Regions from separate parts of the Janthinobacterium sp. NFX145 genome, predicted to be linked through region 3. Evidence: predicted binding sites of a transcription regulator. Region 3 holds the regulator's gene; each other region holds the start of a gene.
The links. Region 3 encodes FNR, which switches genes on or off when oxygen is low (the NO sensors DNR and NnrR bind a similar motif). Its sites were predicted from a motif close to TTGATNNNNATCAA; they were not measured.
Positions count from the first base shown of each region.

Region 1: a site for FNR is predicted at 2,268-2,281, ahead of ACPJXG_RS15465 (PHA/PHB synthase family protein). Genes of this name have one in related genera too.
Region 2: a site for FNR is predicted at 1,687-1,700, ahead of cqsA (alpha-hydroxyketone-type quorum-sensing autoinducer synthase). Genes of this name have one in related genera too.
Region 4: a site for FNR is predicted at 1,994-2,007, ahead of cydD (thiol reductant ABC exporter subunit CydD). Genes of this name have one in related genera too.

Region 1 is NZ_CP187360.1:3,464,444-3,468,652, reverse strand. Features, by position in the region: gene ACPJXG_RS15470 (universal stress protein) at 1-366, opposite strand, end outside; gene ACPJXG_RS15465 (PHA/PHB synthase family protein) at 413-2,215, opposite strand; gene ACPJXG_RS15460 (hypothetical protein) at 2,559-2,726, shown strand; gene gcvA (transcriptional regulator GcvA) at 2,723-3,625, opposite strand; gene ACPJXG_RS15450 (glutathione S-transferase family protein) at 3,751-4,209, shown strand, end outside.
Region 2 is NZ_CP187360.1:1,284,312-1,288,520, reverse strand. Features, by position in the region: gene ACPJXG_RS05725 (MarR family winged helix-turn-helix transcriptional regulator) at 1-353, shown strand, start outside; gene cqsA (alpha-hydroxyketone-type quorum-sensing autoinducer synthase) at 375-1,622, opposite strand; gene ACPJXG_RS05715 (sensor histidine kinase) at 1,775-3,073, shown strand; gene ACPJXG_RS05710 (response regulator) at 3,077-4,084, shown strand; gene ACPJXG_RS05705 (ABC transporter permease) at 4,081-4,209, opposite strand, start outside.
Region 3 is NZ_CP187360.1:6,338,225-6,342,433, reverse strand. Features, by position in the region: gene ccoG (cytochrome c oxidase accessory protein CcoG) at 1-675, shown strand, start outside; gene ACPJXG_RS28500 (FixH family protein) at 730-1,254, shown strand; gene fnr (fumarate/nitrate reduction transcriptional regulator Fnr) at 1,258-2,016, opposite strand; gene ACPJXG_RS28490 (response regulator) at 2,256-4,209, shown strand, end outside.
Region 4 is NZ_CP187360.1:3,848,139-3,852,347, reverse strand. Features, by position in the region: tRNA gene ACPJXG_RS17155 (tRNA-Arg) at 57-131, shown strand; gene ACPJXG_RS17150 (hypothetical protein) at 202-381, opposite strand; gene ACPJXG_RS17145 (PEP-CTERM sorting domain-containing protein) at 527-1,093, opposite strand; gene ACPJXG_RS17140 (GbsR/MarR family transcriptional regulator) at 1,382-1,933, opposite strand; gene cydD (thiol reductant ABC exporter subunit CydD) at 2,072-3,760, shown strand; gene cydC (thiol reductant ABC exporter subunit CydC) at 3,757-4,209, shown strand, end outside.

The DNA of each region.
Region 1 (4,209 bases), 2.9 Mb from region 3:
CGACGGCGTATCCTGCGCATCCGTCTGGCCCAGGATCAGCAAGTCGCAATAGCGCGCCTGCAGCAGCAGCGCGCCTTGCGCGTCGTCGTCGACGAAGCGCGTCTCGTAACTGCCCAGGCCTTCCTCGCGGGCGATGCGCTCGAAGTCGTGCAAGGCCTCGCTGGCCTGGGTGCGCAGCGCCTGCATCTGCGCCGGCGCGAACTGCAGCGCGTTGACGCCGCCGCCATACGCGTAGCGCGAGATGCCGCTCATGGCCGAGCCGATCAGGTGGGCGCCGTCGGCAACGGCCAGGCGCACGGCCAGGCGGATGCGCTGGGCGCAGTGGCGCGAATTGTCGACGTGGACCAGCAGGGTGGTGTAGGGCATGGCGTTTTCCTCGGTTGTCGCTAGATTGTCGCTCGGTTGTCGGTGATCAGGTTTGCAGCACGTAGCTGCCCGGCGCATCGCCCAGGTCGGGCCCCATGGTCGGCGGCGCCACTTGCGCGCCCGCGCGTTCTTCCAGCCAGGCTTGCCAGGCGGGCCACCACGAACCGTCATGCTGCGGCACGTCGCGCTGCCAGCTGTCCGCGTCGATGTAGGGCGCGTCGTGACGGTGCGTGGCCAGCTGGTAGCTGCGGCGCGGCTGGCCCGGCGGCGAGACGACGCCCGCATTGTGGCCGTCCGAGGTCAGCAAAAAGGTGACGTCGGTGTCGGTCAGCAGCTGCAGTTTATACACGGAGCGCCATGGCGCCACGTGATCCGTCAGGGTGCCGACGGCAAAGATGGGCGCATCGATGTCGGGCAGGGCGATGTGGCGGCCGGCCGTGCGGTAGCGGCCTTCGGCCAGGTCGTTGTGCAGGAACAGGCGGCGCAGGTATTCCGAATGCATGCGGCAGGGCATGCGCGTGGCGTCGCCGTTCCAGGCCATCAGGTCGCTGTCCTGCTCGTCTTGTCCCAGCAGGTAGTGGCGCAGCTGGCGCGACCAGATCAGATCGTTCGAGCGCAGCAGCTGGAAGGCGCCCGCCATCTGCTTCGTGTCGAGGTAACCCTGCTTCCACATGGCCGCTTCCAGGAAGCTGACCTGGCTCTCGTCGATGAACAGCGACAGTTCGCCCGGCTCCTTGAAGTCCACCTGCGACGCCAGCATGGTGAGGCTGGCCAGGCGCGCATCGCCATCGCGCGCCATGGTCGCGGCGGCGATCGCCAGCAGGGTGCCGCCCAGGCAGTAGCCGACAGCGTGCACCTGCGGCGCGCCCGCGATGCTGGCAACGGCGTCAAGCGCGTCCATCACGCCCAGCTGGCGGTAGTCTTCCAGCGACAGCTCGCGGTCTTCTTCCGTCGGGTTTTTCCAGGAAATCATGAACACCGTGTGGCCCTGGTCCACCAGGTAGCGCACCAGCGAATTGTGCGGCGACAGGTCGAGAATATAGAACTTCATGATCCAGGCCGGCACGAACAGCAGCGGCGTGGCATGCACCGTCGCTGTTGTGGGGGTGTACTGTATCAATTCGATCAGGTCATTGCGGTAGACCACCTTGCCCGGCGTGACGGCCACGTTCTGGCCCGCCTGGTAGTGACGCGTGTCGGGCGCATACGGCCCCATGGCGGCGCGCTGCCAGTCGGCGGCCGCATGCGCTGCGCCGCGCGCCAGGCTGGCGCAGCCGCTTTCCAGGGCCGATTGCTGCACCACGGGATTGGTCGGCACGAAGTTCGACGGCGCCAGCATGTCGAGCCACTGGCGCACGGTGAACGTGACGACATCCTCGTGGTGCGGCGAGACGCCGCGCACGCCCGTGGTGGCGCGGTGCCACCATTGCTGCTGCAGCAAAAAGCCCTGGTAGACGAGGTTGTACGGCCAGCGCCGCCAGGCCGGGTCGTCGAAGCGCCGGTCCTGCGGCAGCGGCGCGATGCACGGTTTGGCGTCGCCGCCGGTGAGGGCCGATTGGAGCGCATATTGCTGCCAGCGGCCGATCTTCTTCCACGCTTCCTCCAGCAGGGTTTGCTGCTTCGATGGCGCCAATGCCAGGTGGCCGAGCCAGTCGGCATAGGCGTTGCCCAGCGCGGCCGGCGAAATGCCGCCCGTGAACTTGCCCAGCCAGGCGTTCAGCAGCAGATCCAGGGTGGCGCCTTCCGGTGCGCTTTCCGGATAACCGGGCGCCGGCACGCCTTGCCAGGCGCTGCCCAGGCGCTCATGTTCCACGTTGTGCTGCGCGTCGCTCGGCTGCGTCTTGCTCATCCGGTGCTCCCGTCATTTTTTTACAGGATAGCAAGAGCTTGTTCAAAAAATTATGATCTACATCAAGTTTGGCCGGATGCGTGCCCATGTGGCTTGCCGCCTGATGGCAAGTGCGACTAAAAATGATTTAATCGAATATCGTAATTTCATTGTTTTTCGTGAGTAAAGAAAGAAAAGCGATTTATTCGTGAATTTATTTATTGTATTTGGCAAATTTATGTAGCAAAATGCAGTGAGGCAAGACCGGTCACTATGGATGGAGGAGATGGACATGCATACGAAAATGTCGGCAAGCGGCAACGAAGAGGCGGCCAGAGGCTATTTACGCGGGGCAGCCGGGGGCGTGCGTCGTTCTTCCGCGCGGCGCCTGAAGGCAATCGGCTACCTGGCCCTGTTGCTGGCCGTGGTGCCGGCTGCGGCCTGCATCGCCACGGGGCGCGCCGGTGTGCCGGTGCTGTTTACCACCATGTGCGGCGTGGTGTCGTGCGCGTCCGGCGCGCATGCGTTCTAGCGCGCTGCCTGCGCTTCCTCGCAGATCCATGCCATGAAGGCCTGCACGGCGGGGCGCGTGGCCGCGTCGGGCCGCGTCACCAGATAGTAGGCAAAGCGCGCGGGCCAGGGCAAGTCCAGCACTTGCACCAGGCGCCCGGCGGCGATCTCCTCCTGCGCGTACAGCTGCGGCACCAAGGCCAGGCCCTGGCCCGCCTCGGCCGCGCGTATCAACAGAAAATCATCTTCGAAGGCCGAGCCGCGCAGCGCCCGCGCCGCATCCGCAGCGTCGTCCTGCGCGCCGTGCGCGGCCAGCCACAAGGGCCAGTCGGCGCGGTCCGTATCGTGCAGCAGCGGGTAGCGCAGGCAATCGCCCGGCGTGGCGATGGGTGGCTGGCCCGCCATCAGGGCGGGGCTGGCGACAGGTACCAGCACGGGCGCCATCAGGCGCGTCACCTGCAAGCCCGGATAGTCGCCCAGGCCGTGGCGCAAGGCCACGTCGACCCGGTCGCGGTGCAGGTCGACGAGGGCCGATGTCGCTTCCACGCGCACCTCGATCTGCGGATGGCGCTGGTTGAAGCGACCCAGGCGCGGCACCAGCCACGCGGCGGCAAAGGTGGCGACCGTGCTGACGGTCAGCGTCTGGCGGGCGCCCATGTCTTCCAGCGCCTGGCTGGCGCCGGCGATCTGCGCGAAGGCGCCCAGCAGGGCGGGGTGGACCATGGCGCCCGCCTCGGTCAGACGCAAGCCCTGGCGTTCGCGCGTAAACAGGGGCATGCCGACCCGTTCTTCGAGCAGGCGGATTTGCTGGCTGACGGCGCCCGACGTCACGTGCAGCGCCTCGGCGGCGGCCTTGATGCTGCCGCGCTGGCCCACCTCGACAAAGGCGCGCAGCGCCTGGAGCGGTAAAGGATGCTTCATCGATATAGTTTTTCTATAGCCAGACAGTAAAAATCATCGTTTCCATTCTTTGAGAATAAAAACGAGGATGGCGGTGTTTACAAGGCTGATTGTACTTCAGTAAAACTATATCGACAGGATACTCCATGCACAGCATCACATCCCCGGCCGGTTCGCTTGAACTCTACACCGACAGCTCGCCCAACGGTTTCAAAGCCACCATCGCGCTGGCCGAACTGGGCTTGCTCTACCAATTGCGCCACGTGCGCATCGATCAGGGCGAACACCGCTTGCCCGCTTTCCTGGCCCTCAATCCGCATGGACGCATTCCCGTGCTGGTCGACCACGACGCGGGCGTCACCGTGTTCGAGTCGGCCGCCATCCTGCTGTACCTGGCCGGGAAAACGGGGCGCTTGCTGCCGAAGGCGCCCGCGCAGCGCTGGGCCGCCATCACCTGGCTGCAATTTCACGCGGCCAGCATGGGGCCGATGCTGGGCCAGCGCGTGCATTTCGAGATTGCGGAAGCGGGCGCGAATGCGGCCGCCACGGCGCACTTTCGCCGCTTGTGCGACGCCGCGCTGGCCACCATGGATGGCCGCCTGGCG
Region 2 (4,209 bases), 1.4 Mb from region 3:
ACAGCACCCTGGGCAATTTGCATGGCCTGAGCTTCAGCGACTATCAATTGCTGTACCAGCTGCAGCGCGCCCCCGGTGCGCGGCTGCGCCGCATCGACCTGGCCGAGCGCCTGGCATTGACGGCCTCTGGCGTCACACGCTCCCTGATGCCGCTGGAAAAGATTGGCCTGGTGGCGCGCCAGGCCGATGCGCGCGACGCGCGCGTCGGCTATGCCGTGCTGACGGCCGCCGGCCTGGCATTGCTGGAACATGCCAGCGCCACGGCGCAGGCGGTGGGACGCGAATTGCTGCACGACGCGCCGGCGGAACAACTGGCGGCGCTGTCGGCCATCCTCGGCAAGCTGGCCGGCTGACGCTGCCAGCCTGCCTGCCGCTTACACGAGCGCCAGCTTGCGCAGGCGCCGCGTCGACTGCCACTGTTCCACGCCCGCTTCGGCGCGAATGGCGGCGCAGCCCACCAGCACCCGGTCGATGGCCGCCTCGTCGAGTCCCGCGTTCAGGGTCAGGCGCACGAGGGCGCGGTTCTTCGCCGTTGCCGGGGCGCAAAACATGGCGCCGAAAATACCTTGCCGTTCCAGCGCCTGGCGCAGGGCCAGGGTGGCAGGTTCGCCGCCCGCCTCCAGCGCCACGATCTGCTCCGTGCCATCGCTGACGTTGTAGCCCAGTTCGCGCAAGCCTTCGCGCACCTGCAGCGTATGGCGCCGCAAGGTGGCGCGCCGTCCGTCGGCAGCCATGATGAAATCGAGCGCCGCGCCCAGCCACGCCAGCTCATGCGCCAGCAGGCAGGAACTGAAGATGGCGGGCCGTGATTCGGACAAAAAATAGCCCTTGAAGCGGCTGGAACAGCTGATGAAGCCGGCCCGGCCCGCGAAGGCCTTGGCCAGCGACGCCGTGCGGAAATGCACGCGGTGGCCCAGGCCCCACGCTTCCACCAGGCCCGCGCCCTGCGGACCATGCGTGCCCAGCGAGTGCGACTCGTCGACCACCACCACGCAGTCGCTGCGCTCGGCGATTTCGAGCAATTCCAGCAGCGGCGCCAGACTGCCGTTGGTGCTGTACAGGGCGTCGACGACGATCACGCCGCGGCCATGCTTTTCCACCTGCCGCCGCAGGTGAGTCATGTCGTTGTGCAAGAAAGGCACGGCCAGGGCCTGCGCCGACAGCACGCCTTCCCACAGCGAGGCGTGGGCCTGCATGTCGAGATAAACAGGAATGCCGGGGCTGGCGATACACTGGATCAATCCGACGTTGGCCGCCATGCCGGACTGCGCCAGGATACCGTCCTCGCAGCCCATGAAACGGGCCAGCCGGCTTTCCAGCCGGTGCTGTTCGCTGCCTTCCTGCAAGTACACGGCCGACATCAGCATGCCGCCCGCATGCGCCTGCAGCGACGCCACCTGGGCCGCCACCAGCGCCGGCTCCGCGGCGATGGACAGGTAGTCGTTGCCGGCCAGGAAAATGGCATGGGCCGGTGTCGGTTGCCAGGCGTGGGGATGCTGGCCGCCCAGCAATTTTTCGATGCGCGTGATGTGATGCGCATCCATGCGCCGCACGATGTAGTCTGGCAGGCAGTGTTCGGCACGGGCGAACGATGGGATGGGCAAGCTGGTAGCGATGGTCATGAGTTTTCTCCTAGGGAAATGTTTGCTGCGGATTAAAGCCTTGACCGTCTAGCCGACCCATCCATTGACGTATATCAATGTCCGGCGAGATAACCGTTCAACCAGGAAAATTTACGCGATGATAATGTTCTGAAGAGAATCAAGGCAGAGTCATGACGCAGCAATTGCAAGCACGATGGACATACTGGCGCAGGCGCCTGCTCCATTCGCTGCTGCATGAGCGCATACCGCATGAAAACCTGGCCGGCAGGGTCGCCATGCTGGCCGCCGTGGGCACGGTGGCGATGCCGCTGTACTATTTGCTGTGGCATTACTTTTTTCCGCAAGCCTATGAAAACCTGACCTTGCGCCTGACGGGCGTGGGCATCTGCGTGGCCGGCCTGTTTGCCCGCCGCTTCTCGGCCCGCTGGCTGTCGCGCTACCTGCTGTTCGCGCTCAGCTACATCCTGCCCTTCTTCTTTACCTTCATGTTTGTGATGAACCATGCTTCGTCCATCTGGAGCGAATCGCTGCTGATCGGCCTGGTCGTGCTGTTTCATTTCGAAACGAAACTGGCTTGCCGCGCCTACCTGATCGGCACCAGCGCCGCCTGCCTCGCCGTGATCCTGCAAGGGGAAGGCGGCTTCCTGCTGCAGCGTGAAGTGCTGCAGCAACTGCCCGTGCACTGGTTCACCATTGCCGCGCTGTCCGTGGTGAAAGTGGGCAGCAAGGTGCTGGAACGGGAACGGCTGGCAGGCCTGGCGGCCGGACTCGGTTCCGTGGCGCACGAGCTGCGCACGCCGCTGACCAGCGTGGAAGCCAATGTGCGGGGCATGCGCCGGCTGCTGCCGCAGCTGGCCGGCCAGGTGGACGACATGCCCCCGCTGCAGGAAGCCCTGACGCGCATCCAGTTCGAAGTGCGCCACATGCAGCACATGATCGATTTGTTCCTGATGAGCGCCAGTGCCGTGAACCGCAACCTCCAGCCCAGCCAGGCACTATCGATGCTGGCCATGGTCAGCTCCGTGCTCAAGCGCTACCCATTTACCGGCAACAGCCAGCGCAGCAGCGTCAAGGTGGACGTGCGCGCCGACTTCCAGTTCGCGGGCCAGGACGAACTGTGCGTGGTGATCCTGCTGAACCTGCTGAGAAACGCGCTGAAAGCCATCCAGCGGGCCGGCAAGGGAAGAGTGCGCATCATCATCGACGGCGCCCGTCCCGTGCCCAGGCTGCTGTTCATCGACACGGGCTGCGGCATCGCGAAGAACCGCCTGCCGCTGATCTTCGAGCGTTTTTACTCCTATCCCGTACATAACGGCAGCGGCATCGGCCTGGCCCTGTGCCAGCAGATCGTCACGGCCTGGCAGGCGCGCATCCGCTGCGTGTCGCGCGAGCATGCGTATGCGATTTTCATCCTGGAGTTTCCCCAGCCCATGCCGGCCCGCTTCCAATCCTCTTTTCCCGCAAGGTGACGCATGCAACTGCCCGTCTACACCCATCCGACCCTGACCGTCCTGATCGACGACAGCGATTCCTTCCTGAAAAGCCTGGCGTTCCAGCTCGATCCCGGCCTGGCGCGCAAGACCTTCCACGACACCAGCAGCGCCTTGCACTGGCTGCGCCAGAGCGCGCAACCGGGCGAAACGCCGCTGCACGTCAATTTCGACACGCAGAACCTGCCGCCCGACCAGTGCAACGTGGCGCTCGACATCGAGCGCATCTGGCGCATCAGCGGCCAGGCGCAGCGCTTTGCTGTGCCCTCCGTGCTGGTGGTCGATTATTCGATGCCGCAGATGAATGGCCTGGAATTTTGCCAGGCCGTGCGTGACTTGCCGTGCAAGAAGATTTTATTTACGGGCGCGGCCGATGAAAAGGTGGCCGTGACGGCCTTCAACCGGGGTTTGATCGACCGCTACATCAAGAAGAGCGACGACGATGCGCTCGACATCCTGGAACAGGAAGTCCATGCCCTGCAGCGCGAATTTTTCCTGCAGCAGTCGGACACCGTGCGCGACCTGCTGATGCTGCACGACTACAGTTTCCTGAAAGACGAAGCGCTGGCCGCCGTCGTGCACGAGCTGTGCCGGCGCCATGGTTTTGTCGAATACTATATTTTTCCCAATCCCAGCGGCATCCTGTTTTTCACGCGCGACGGCCAGGCCAGGCTGATGATCATCGAGACGGAACGCAGCCTGCACACGCAGTACGAAATGGCGCGCGACAGCGATGCGCCCGAATCCCTGCTGCTGGCCCTGCTGGAAATGCGCGTGATTCCCTACTTTTCCGACGCCGACAGCGACGGCATGTATGCGGCGCACATCGGCGAGAACTGGTTCCGCTACTGCGCCGCGCCCACCATCTGCCTGGGCCGCGTGACGTATTTCTGGGCCCTGTTCGACGTGCCGCCACACCAGCTGGGCCAACCGGTCATGTCCTACGCGCAATTTTTACGCGCGCAGGCGGACGACAGCGTTCAGGTTTAGCCTTCGCGCAAGGTCTGCAGCGGCGGATGTTTCAGCACATTGCGCAAGCCCAGCCAGCCGCCGGCGATCGCGCACAGGGCGCCGGCCAAGAGGCCGAAGGCCCACACGCCGGGCGCAAAACTCCA
Region 3 (4,209 bases):
CCACGCGGCGCCATGAGCAAGAAGGCCGGCAACAACGACAAGCTGGGCGACTGCATCGATTGCACCCTGTGCGTGCAGGTGTGTCCGACCGGTATCGATATCCGCAACGGCTTGCAGTATGAATGCATCGGCTGCGCCGCCTGCGTCGATGCCTGCAACAGCGTGATGGACAAGGTCGAGCGGCCACGTGGCCTGATACGCTACAGCACCGACCATGCGATGGAAAACAACTTCAATTCGAAGCAGATACGCCAGCGCGCCATGCGCCCGCGCGTCCTGATCTACACTTCCATCCTGGCCCTGATCATCATCGCCGTATGTACGTCGCTGGCCCTGCGCACGCCCCTGAAAATGGACGTGATCCGCGACCGCGGTTCGATGGGACGCGAAGTGGAAGACGGCATGATCGAAAACGTCTACCGCCTGCAGATCATGAACACCTCGGAGCAAAGCCAGCATTTCAAGATCAGCGCTTCCGGCTTGCCGGGCCTGACCTTGCTGACGCGCGAAGAAGTGACCTTGCAGCCGACGGAAACGCTGGGCTGGCCGATCCGCCTGCGCGTGCCGCACGGCGTCGGCGAGAAGGGGTCGAACAAGATTGCGATCGAATTGCAATCGCTGGACAACCCCTCGCTGCATGTGCGTGAAAGCGCGGTATTCATCGTGCCGCGTTAAAGCAGGAAGGCCGGTCCCCGCATGGGGACTGGCCGTTTACACAGGAGAATCACCATGTCCGACAGTCTGAAACTGCAAGCCCCCGCCGATCCCTGGTACAAGCATCGCTGGCCATGGCTGCTGATGATCGGTCCCGGCCTGTCCGTGGTCGTCGGCAGCTTCATGGGCTATATCGCGTTTACGCAACCCGATGCGCTGGTGGTGGGCGACTATTACAAGCAGGGCAAGGCGATCAACCAGGATTTGAAGCGCGACACGATCGCCAGCGACCTGGCGATGGCTACCAGCTTGTCCTACGACGTGGCGTCAGCGCGCCTCAGTGGTTCCGTGCACAGCTTCGGCAAGGCTTACCAGGGTCCGCTGCAGCTGCACCTGGCGCATGCGACCCTGCCGGAAAAGGACATCAAGCTGCTGGTGCGGCCCGATGCGGCCGGCAATTTCTCGGTGGCGCTGCCGATGCTCGAGCGCAGCCGCTGGCAAGTGCTGGTGGAAAACGACAAGCGCGAGTGGCGCCTGTCCGGCATCTGGACCTGGCCGCTGCAACGCAGCATCGCGCTGCACGCCGACGAAGAGCTGTAGGCCTTATTTGCAGACGTCGGTACCGGCCGTGATGGCCTTCAGTTTTGCCGGCTGCAAGATTTCAATTTCTCGGTTCGAGACGCGCAGCCAGCCTTCCTTCTTGAATTTCGACAATAAACGGCTGACGCTTTCGATGGTCAGGCCCAGGTAGTTGCCGATTTCCTCGCGCGACATGCGCAGCTGGAATTTGCTGCTCGAATAGCCGCGCGCTTCGTAGCGCGACGCCAGGTTGACGATAAAGGCGGCAAAACGCTGCGTCGCCTGCATATTGCCCAGCAACAGCATGACGCTTTGCTCGCGCGTGATTTCCTGGCTCATCATGCGGTGGAAATGGCGCAGCAGGGTCGGCATATTGCCCAGCAATTGTTCCAGGCTGGAAAACGGGATTTCACACACTTCGCTGTCTTCCAGCGCCACCGCATTACAGTGGTGGCGGTCGGCGCTGATGGCGTCCATGCCCAGCAGTTCGCCGGCCATCTGGAAGCCCGTCACCTGCTCTTCGCCGCCCGGATTGATCTGGTACGTCTTGAAGTGCCCCAGGCGGATCGCGTACAGGTTCTGGAACGAGTCGCCGATGCGGAACAGCGAGGCGCCGCGCACGATCTTGCGGCGGCGGCCGATGATCTGGTCCAGCCTGTCCATGTCGCCCATATCGAGGCCCATCGGCAGGCACAATTGATGCATGCTGCAGGTCGAGCATCGCGCACGCAACGCTTCCACGTTCACTGTAGGCAAGGTTGGAGTGAGTAGCGCTTCAGTCATGTCGGTACCTTTTAGAAAATGCAACAACAAGTTTACTGCATACAGGGTTGCCGTGTGCCAATTTCACGGCAATTTCGCTGAATAAACGACGTTCCGACTTTAATTATATGGCAACATCGTCAAAAGCCCATGCGGGGAGGGCAATTTGCGCGGCGCCGCTTGCCAAGCTGGGGCATTGATAGGAAAATTCCTGACAGCATTACTTGCCGCCTGTGCCGCCCGGTACTGAAAAGGAAATCATGAAGCCTCTCGGCATCAAAGCAAAAGTCGCGCTGGCCACCAGCCTGACCTCGATCGCCATGATCGCGCTGGTCACCATGATCCAGGTGCAGCACATGCGCGACGATTTCACTAAAGTACTGCTGAGCCAGCAGTCATCCCTGATCAGCCGTACCGCTGCCGAGCTCGACGACAAGCTGGGCATGCTGCTGCAGATCGTCACCCTGACGGCCCGGCAGCAGCCGCCGGAACTGATCGCCCGGCCCGCCCAATTGCGCGAATACTATTCGCGCCGCTCGATGCTGGTGCTGTTCGACGACGTGCTGGTGCTCGACGCGCAAGGCGCCGTCGTGGCCGACATGCCGGAAGTGCCGGGGCGCGCCGGCATCAACGTCGCCGAGCGCGAGTATTTCCAGACCGTCCTGCGCACGCGCCAGCCCATGATCACCGAACCGATGCTGGGTAAATCGAGCGGCATGCCCATCGTGCAGATGGTGGCGCCCGTGCTCACCGCCGATGGCCAGGTGGCCGGCGTGGTGATCGGCGTGCTGCGCCTGTACAAGGACAACCTGCTGGGGCGTTTGCGCTCGGAAAAGGTCGGCAAGAGCGGCTATTACTTCATCCTCACGCGCGGCGCCGTGCCGCGCTACGTGCTGCACCCCGATACCAGCCGCCTGCTGCAGCCGCGCCAGCCGAACGCCAACCTGACGACGACCCAGCTGCTGAAGGAAGATGGCGAAGGCAGCATGGTCAGCACCAACAGCCGCGGCATCACGGCAGTCAACAGCTTCAAGCGTTTGAAATCGGTGAACTGGCTGCTGGCCACCTCGCTGCCCGTCGCGGACGCCTTCGAACCGTTCGATGGCGTGCTGTACCGGCTGGTGCTGTGGAGCATCCTCGCCTCGCTGCTGGCCGCCTTTGTTCTGGGCTGGGTCACCGTGCGCCTGCTGTCGCCGCTGGTGCGCCTGCGCGACACCCTGCTGGCCCTGCGCACCAGCGGCAGCCGTTTTACCCCCGTGCCGGTGCAGCAGCGCGACGAGATCGGCGAACTGACGGAAGCGTTCAACGGCCTGATGAGCGAGCGCGACCGTCTGCAGCAGGAACTCGAATCGCGCGCGGCCGAACTGGAGCAGGAACGCGACCGGGCCGAGGCGGCCAACCGCGCGAAAAGCGATTTCGTGGCCAACATGAGCCATGAAATCCGCACGCCCCTCAATGCCGTGCTGGGCATGGTGTATTTGCTGGGCAATACCAGACTCGACACGGAACAGCGCAAGTATCTGACCATGGTCAGAGTGGCGGGCCAGTCGCTGCTGGGCATCCTCAACGACGTGCTCGACTATTCGAAGATCGAGGCGCGCCGCATGGAATTGTCGCCCGTCGAATTCGACCTCGACGAAGTCATGAATACCCTGGCCACGACGATGACGATGAATGCGGGCGAAAAGGAACTGGAACTGGCCATCGCCGTCGAACCCGACGTGCCGCGGCGCCTGGTGGGCGACGCCCAGCGCCTGCAGCAAATCCTCGTCAACCTGGCCGGCAACGCCATCAAATTTACCGAGAGCGGCGAAGTGGTGGTGGCCGTCAGCCTGGCCGAGAGAGAGAGCGGCCGCGCCTGGCTGCGCTTCGAAGTGCGCGACACGGGCATCGGCATGACGGAACTGCAGCAACAGCAGCTGTTCGCCGCGTTTTCGCAGGGCGACCAGAGCATCACGCGGCGCTTCGGCGGCACGGGCCTGGGCCTGGCCATCAGCAAGCAGCTGATCCACATGATGGGCGGCGACATCGCCGTCGCCAGCAGCGAAGGCAAGGGCAGCCGCTTCTGGTTCAGCGTGCCCTTCGAGATGCTGGCGCAACCGGCGGAAACGCGGCGCACGCCGGCCCTGGGACAGTTGCGCCTGCTGGTGGCCGACGACAACCGCACCACGCGCGAACTGATCGTCAAGCTGATCGAGGCGTGGGGCTGGCTGG
Region 4 (4,209 bases), 2.5 Mb from region 3:
CTATTCCGCGCTGGCATTTCATTGCTGGCGCGCATGGACTAAAATACTGCACCTCTCCGCCCATCGTTCAACGGATAGGACAACGGTCTTCTAAACCGTGAATGGGGGTTCGATTCCCTCTGGGCGGACCAGTTTCATACTGGCCACGGCTTGCGCCATGCGGCCGCATCTTCTCTCTTTCCTGTCTATCAGCACGCGGCCCTAAGGCTGCGCAAACAGCACCACGCTCAGCAAATACAGCAGCGGCACGGCGCACAGCAGCGCAGACAACACCGACAGCATTTTCTTGCTCGCCAGGCGTGCCAGGCGCAGCCGTTCGCGCGCAGGCAAATGCCGGCGGACCAGGTCGCGCGCGCGCGGCTGGAATGGTGTTTCATGCATGTGAACTCCCTCGCAACGATGGCTGATGATGTCGGCCAGCATAGCGGGAGCGGCATAAAGGCGGTGTAAAGAGTGGGCGGCGCGGCGCAAGCGCGCTGTAAACATGGATGCGCCGGCGCCGTGTTGCGGGCCTTGCCCGATGCTCTTATTTTGCCTGGCGGCGGCGCGCCAGGACGCCGAGCAGGCCCAGGCCGGCGAGCAGCATGGCATAGGTTTCCGGTTCAGGTATGGCGGAAACATAGGCGCGGTAATTGCTCAGGTCCTTGGGCAAGCCCTCTACCGTGAAGGTCGTGCCGGCTGCGACGGGAGCGGCCCAGTGGAAGACCAGTTCGCCCTGGCCGAAATGGATGGCCAGATAGTCATAGGCCGCCGCGCTCGTGAAGGAATTCCCCCCGCCGCTGGCGCCTGCCGTGGTGCCGGCGGTACAGCCCGAAGTGGCATTGTCGCAAAATGAGACGGCCGCACCCAGGCTGGTGCCGAAAACGCTGTTGATTTGGCTCTGGATGTTGGCTGGACTCTGCGGCACGAGATTGTCGTCATAGTATTTCACCATGGTGGCTGGCGACGGCGAGTAAGTGACGGTGCTGCCTTCGATGCTGAAACCGCTGGCCGGTCCCACGTCGATCCATGTAGCTGCCTGTGCCATGCCCATCAAGGCCGCAAGGGCGGCCAGTATGGATGTCCGTATGGCAATGCTTGTTATGCTTTTCATGAAAATCCCCTTTGGTTTTATTGCAGGCATTTCACTGCTTCAGGGTGCGCGCCGTCCTGTCAGGGAGGTCAACTTGTCGCCCGTTCGCCTTCGCGTGAGTACGCATATGCAAGCTTAGTCTTGATATAAATTAATACAATTTAAATAATACTATTGGCATGCTTGACAACATCGCATACGGCTATGTATGGCTGTGCTGGCGAGGGCCTGTGCGGGAATAGACATGGCGTGACAAGGCGTGCCAGCTTGTGCTGGCAACGCCTTGAGTGGGAAGAGGGGAGGCGGGTTTCAGTCGCTGTTATTGCTGACGCCAAACAGGCGATCCTTGGCGTTGAGCAATTTTTGCACCTTGGCGCCCATTTTCATCAGCTGCGCCATCGATTCGGGCGACAGGCGCTGCAAGTCGTCGAACCAGGTGTTGGCCAGGTCGACCAATTCATACATTTCGCGCATGCGCTCCTGCGCATACTGGTCGACGGGTTCCGTGGCCGGCGCCAGCAGCGATTCGCGCAGCACCGTCAGGGTAGGGGCCACTTCGCGGCGGCGGCGCTCGGCGGCCACCACGCGGAAGATTTGCCACACATCGCCCAGCGAGGAAAAATACTCGCGCCGGTCGCCGGGGATGCGCGACTGGCGTATCAAGCCCCAGCCCTGCAATTCCTTCAGGCCGATGCTCACGTTCGAGCGCGAAAAACTCAGGTGTTCCGCGATTTCATCCGCGTGTAAAGGATGCTCCGCGACAAACAACAAGGCGTACACTTGCCCCACCGTGCGGTTAAAGCCCCAGCGGCTGCCCATCTCGCCGAAATGGCTGACGAAGGTCAGGATCAGCGGCGTCATTTGGATATGTTGAGTTTTCATAATTATCTGAATTTTTTCACGCCACACCCGCAGGGTCAATTGATATATGTCATGTTTCGCAGTATTATACAAAATATCGAATTTACAGAAAATTCTGAAAACTCAAAAAGTATAGAGATGCCGACCACGCCACTGTCCTTGCCCCGCTTTATCCTTCCCCGCACGCCCAGCCTGGCGCAGGGCGGCGCCGCCTTGTTGTGGCTGCCGCAAGCGGCCTTGCTGGCCTGGGCCGTGCAAGCCATGCTCGATGGTGCTCCATGGCGCGCGGCCCTGCTGCCGGCCGCTGGCGTGCTGCTGTTGGGCGTGCTGCGGGCCGGCTGCGAAGCGTGGGGCGCGCGGCGCATGTATGCGGCGGCGCGCGCGCACCTGTCCACCTTGCGCGCGCAAGTGGCGCAAGCGCTGGCGCGCCGTTCGCCGCTGGACCGCCAGCGTGCGCAGTCGGGCCAGGCGGCCGGCGTCATCGCCGAACAGGCCGAAGCCATCGTGCCATATCTGGTGCGCTACAAGCCCGCGCGCTGGAAAGTCATGCTGGTGCCGCTCGTGATCCTCGCCGTGGTGACGCCGCTGTCGTGGATCGCCGCCTTGATCCTGCTCATCGCCGCGCCCCTGATTCCCGTCTTCATGGCCCTCGTCGGCATGGGCGCGCAAGCGGCCAGCCGCGCGCAGATGGTGGAAATGGGCAGCATGAACGCTTTTCTATTGGACCGCCTGCGCGGCCTGGCCACCCTGCGCGCGCTCGACGCCATCGACGCCACGGCCGCACGGCTCGATGCCTCATCGCAATCCGTGCGCCGGCGCACGATGGTGGTGCTGCGCATCGCCTTTTTGTCGTCCGCCGTGCTGGAACTGTTTTCCGCGCTGGGCGTGGCCATGGTGGCCGCGTTTATCGGTTTCTCCCTGTTGGGCAGCATCAATTTTGGCACCTGGGGCCGGGAACTGACCTTGGGGCAGGGCTTGTTCATCCTGTTGCTGGCGCCCGCGTTCTTCGAACCCTTGCGCGAACTGGCCGCCGTCTGGCACGACAAGGCGGCCGGCGAAGCGGGCCTGGCCGGCCTGCACGACCTGGCGGCCGACGGCGTTCCGCTGCCCGGCGCGGAGGTCCTGTCTGCCGTCGTCTCCGCCGCCGCCATGGCCGTGGCGCCGCCGCCCGCTATCGACATCCATCAACTGCGCTTTGCCCACCCTGGCGAAGCGCCCGTGTTCGACGGCTTCGACCTGACGGTGCGTGCCGGTGAACACGTGGCCCTGCTGGGCGCCAGCGGCACCGGCAAGACCACCTTGCTGTCGCTGCTGGCCGGCTTGCTGCCCGCCAGCGGCGGAGACATCCGCATCGGCGGCGTGCGCCTGACCGACAGTACCGTCAATACCTTGCGCCAGCGCATGGCCTGGATGGGCCAGCGCCCGCACGTGTTTGCCGCCTCCGTCAGCCAGAACGTGACCCTGGGCCGCACGGGCGCCAGCGCCGCGCAAGTGACGCAGGCGCTGCACCTGGCCGACCTGGCTGCCGTGGCGCAGGCCCAGCCGGCCGTCATGCTCAGCGATGGCGGCCAGGGCTTGTCCGGCGGCGAAGCCGTGCGTCTGGCCCTGGCCCGCGTGGCCCTGCATCCGCATGCCGATTTGCTGCTGGTCGATGAACCGACGGCCCACCTGGACAGCGAAACGGCGGCGCGCGTCACGGACGCCTTGCTGGCACTGGCGCAAGGCAAGACGATGATCGTCGCCACGCACGACCCCGTGCTGGCTGGCCGCCTGCAGCGCACGGTGCAGGTCGATGCCCGGGCATCGGCGCAGGAGCGGCAGGCATGAAAACTTCCCTCATATCGAACCCCGTGCTGCGGCAATTGCTGCTGGAACAGCCCGGCAAGCTGATCGGGGGTGCCTTGCTGGCGGCCCTGACGGCGGTGTCCGGCATGGCCTTGCTGGGCTTGTCGGGCTGGTTTATCACGGCCACCTCGATTGCCGGCCTGCACGCTTCGACGGCGATCCTGTTCGACGTCTTCGGCCCGTCGGCCGGCATCCGCCTGCTGGCCATCGGCCGCACGGGTTCGCGCTATGCGGAACGCCTCGTCACGCACGACGCCACGTTCGCCGCGCTGGCCAGCATCCGCGTGCAGCTGTTCCGTGGCTGGTCGCGCCCGGAAGCGGCCAGCCGGCTGCTGCGCCAGCCCGCCAAGCTGCTGTTCCGCCTGACGGCCGATATCGACGCGCTCGAATCGCTGTATTTGCGCCTGCTGGTGCCTGCCTTCACGGCCTTG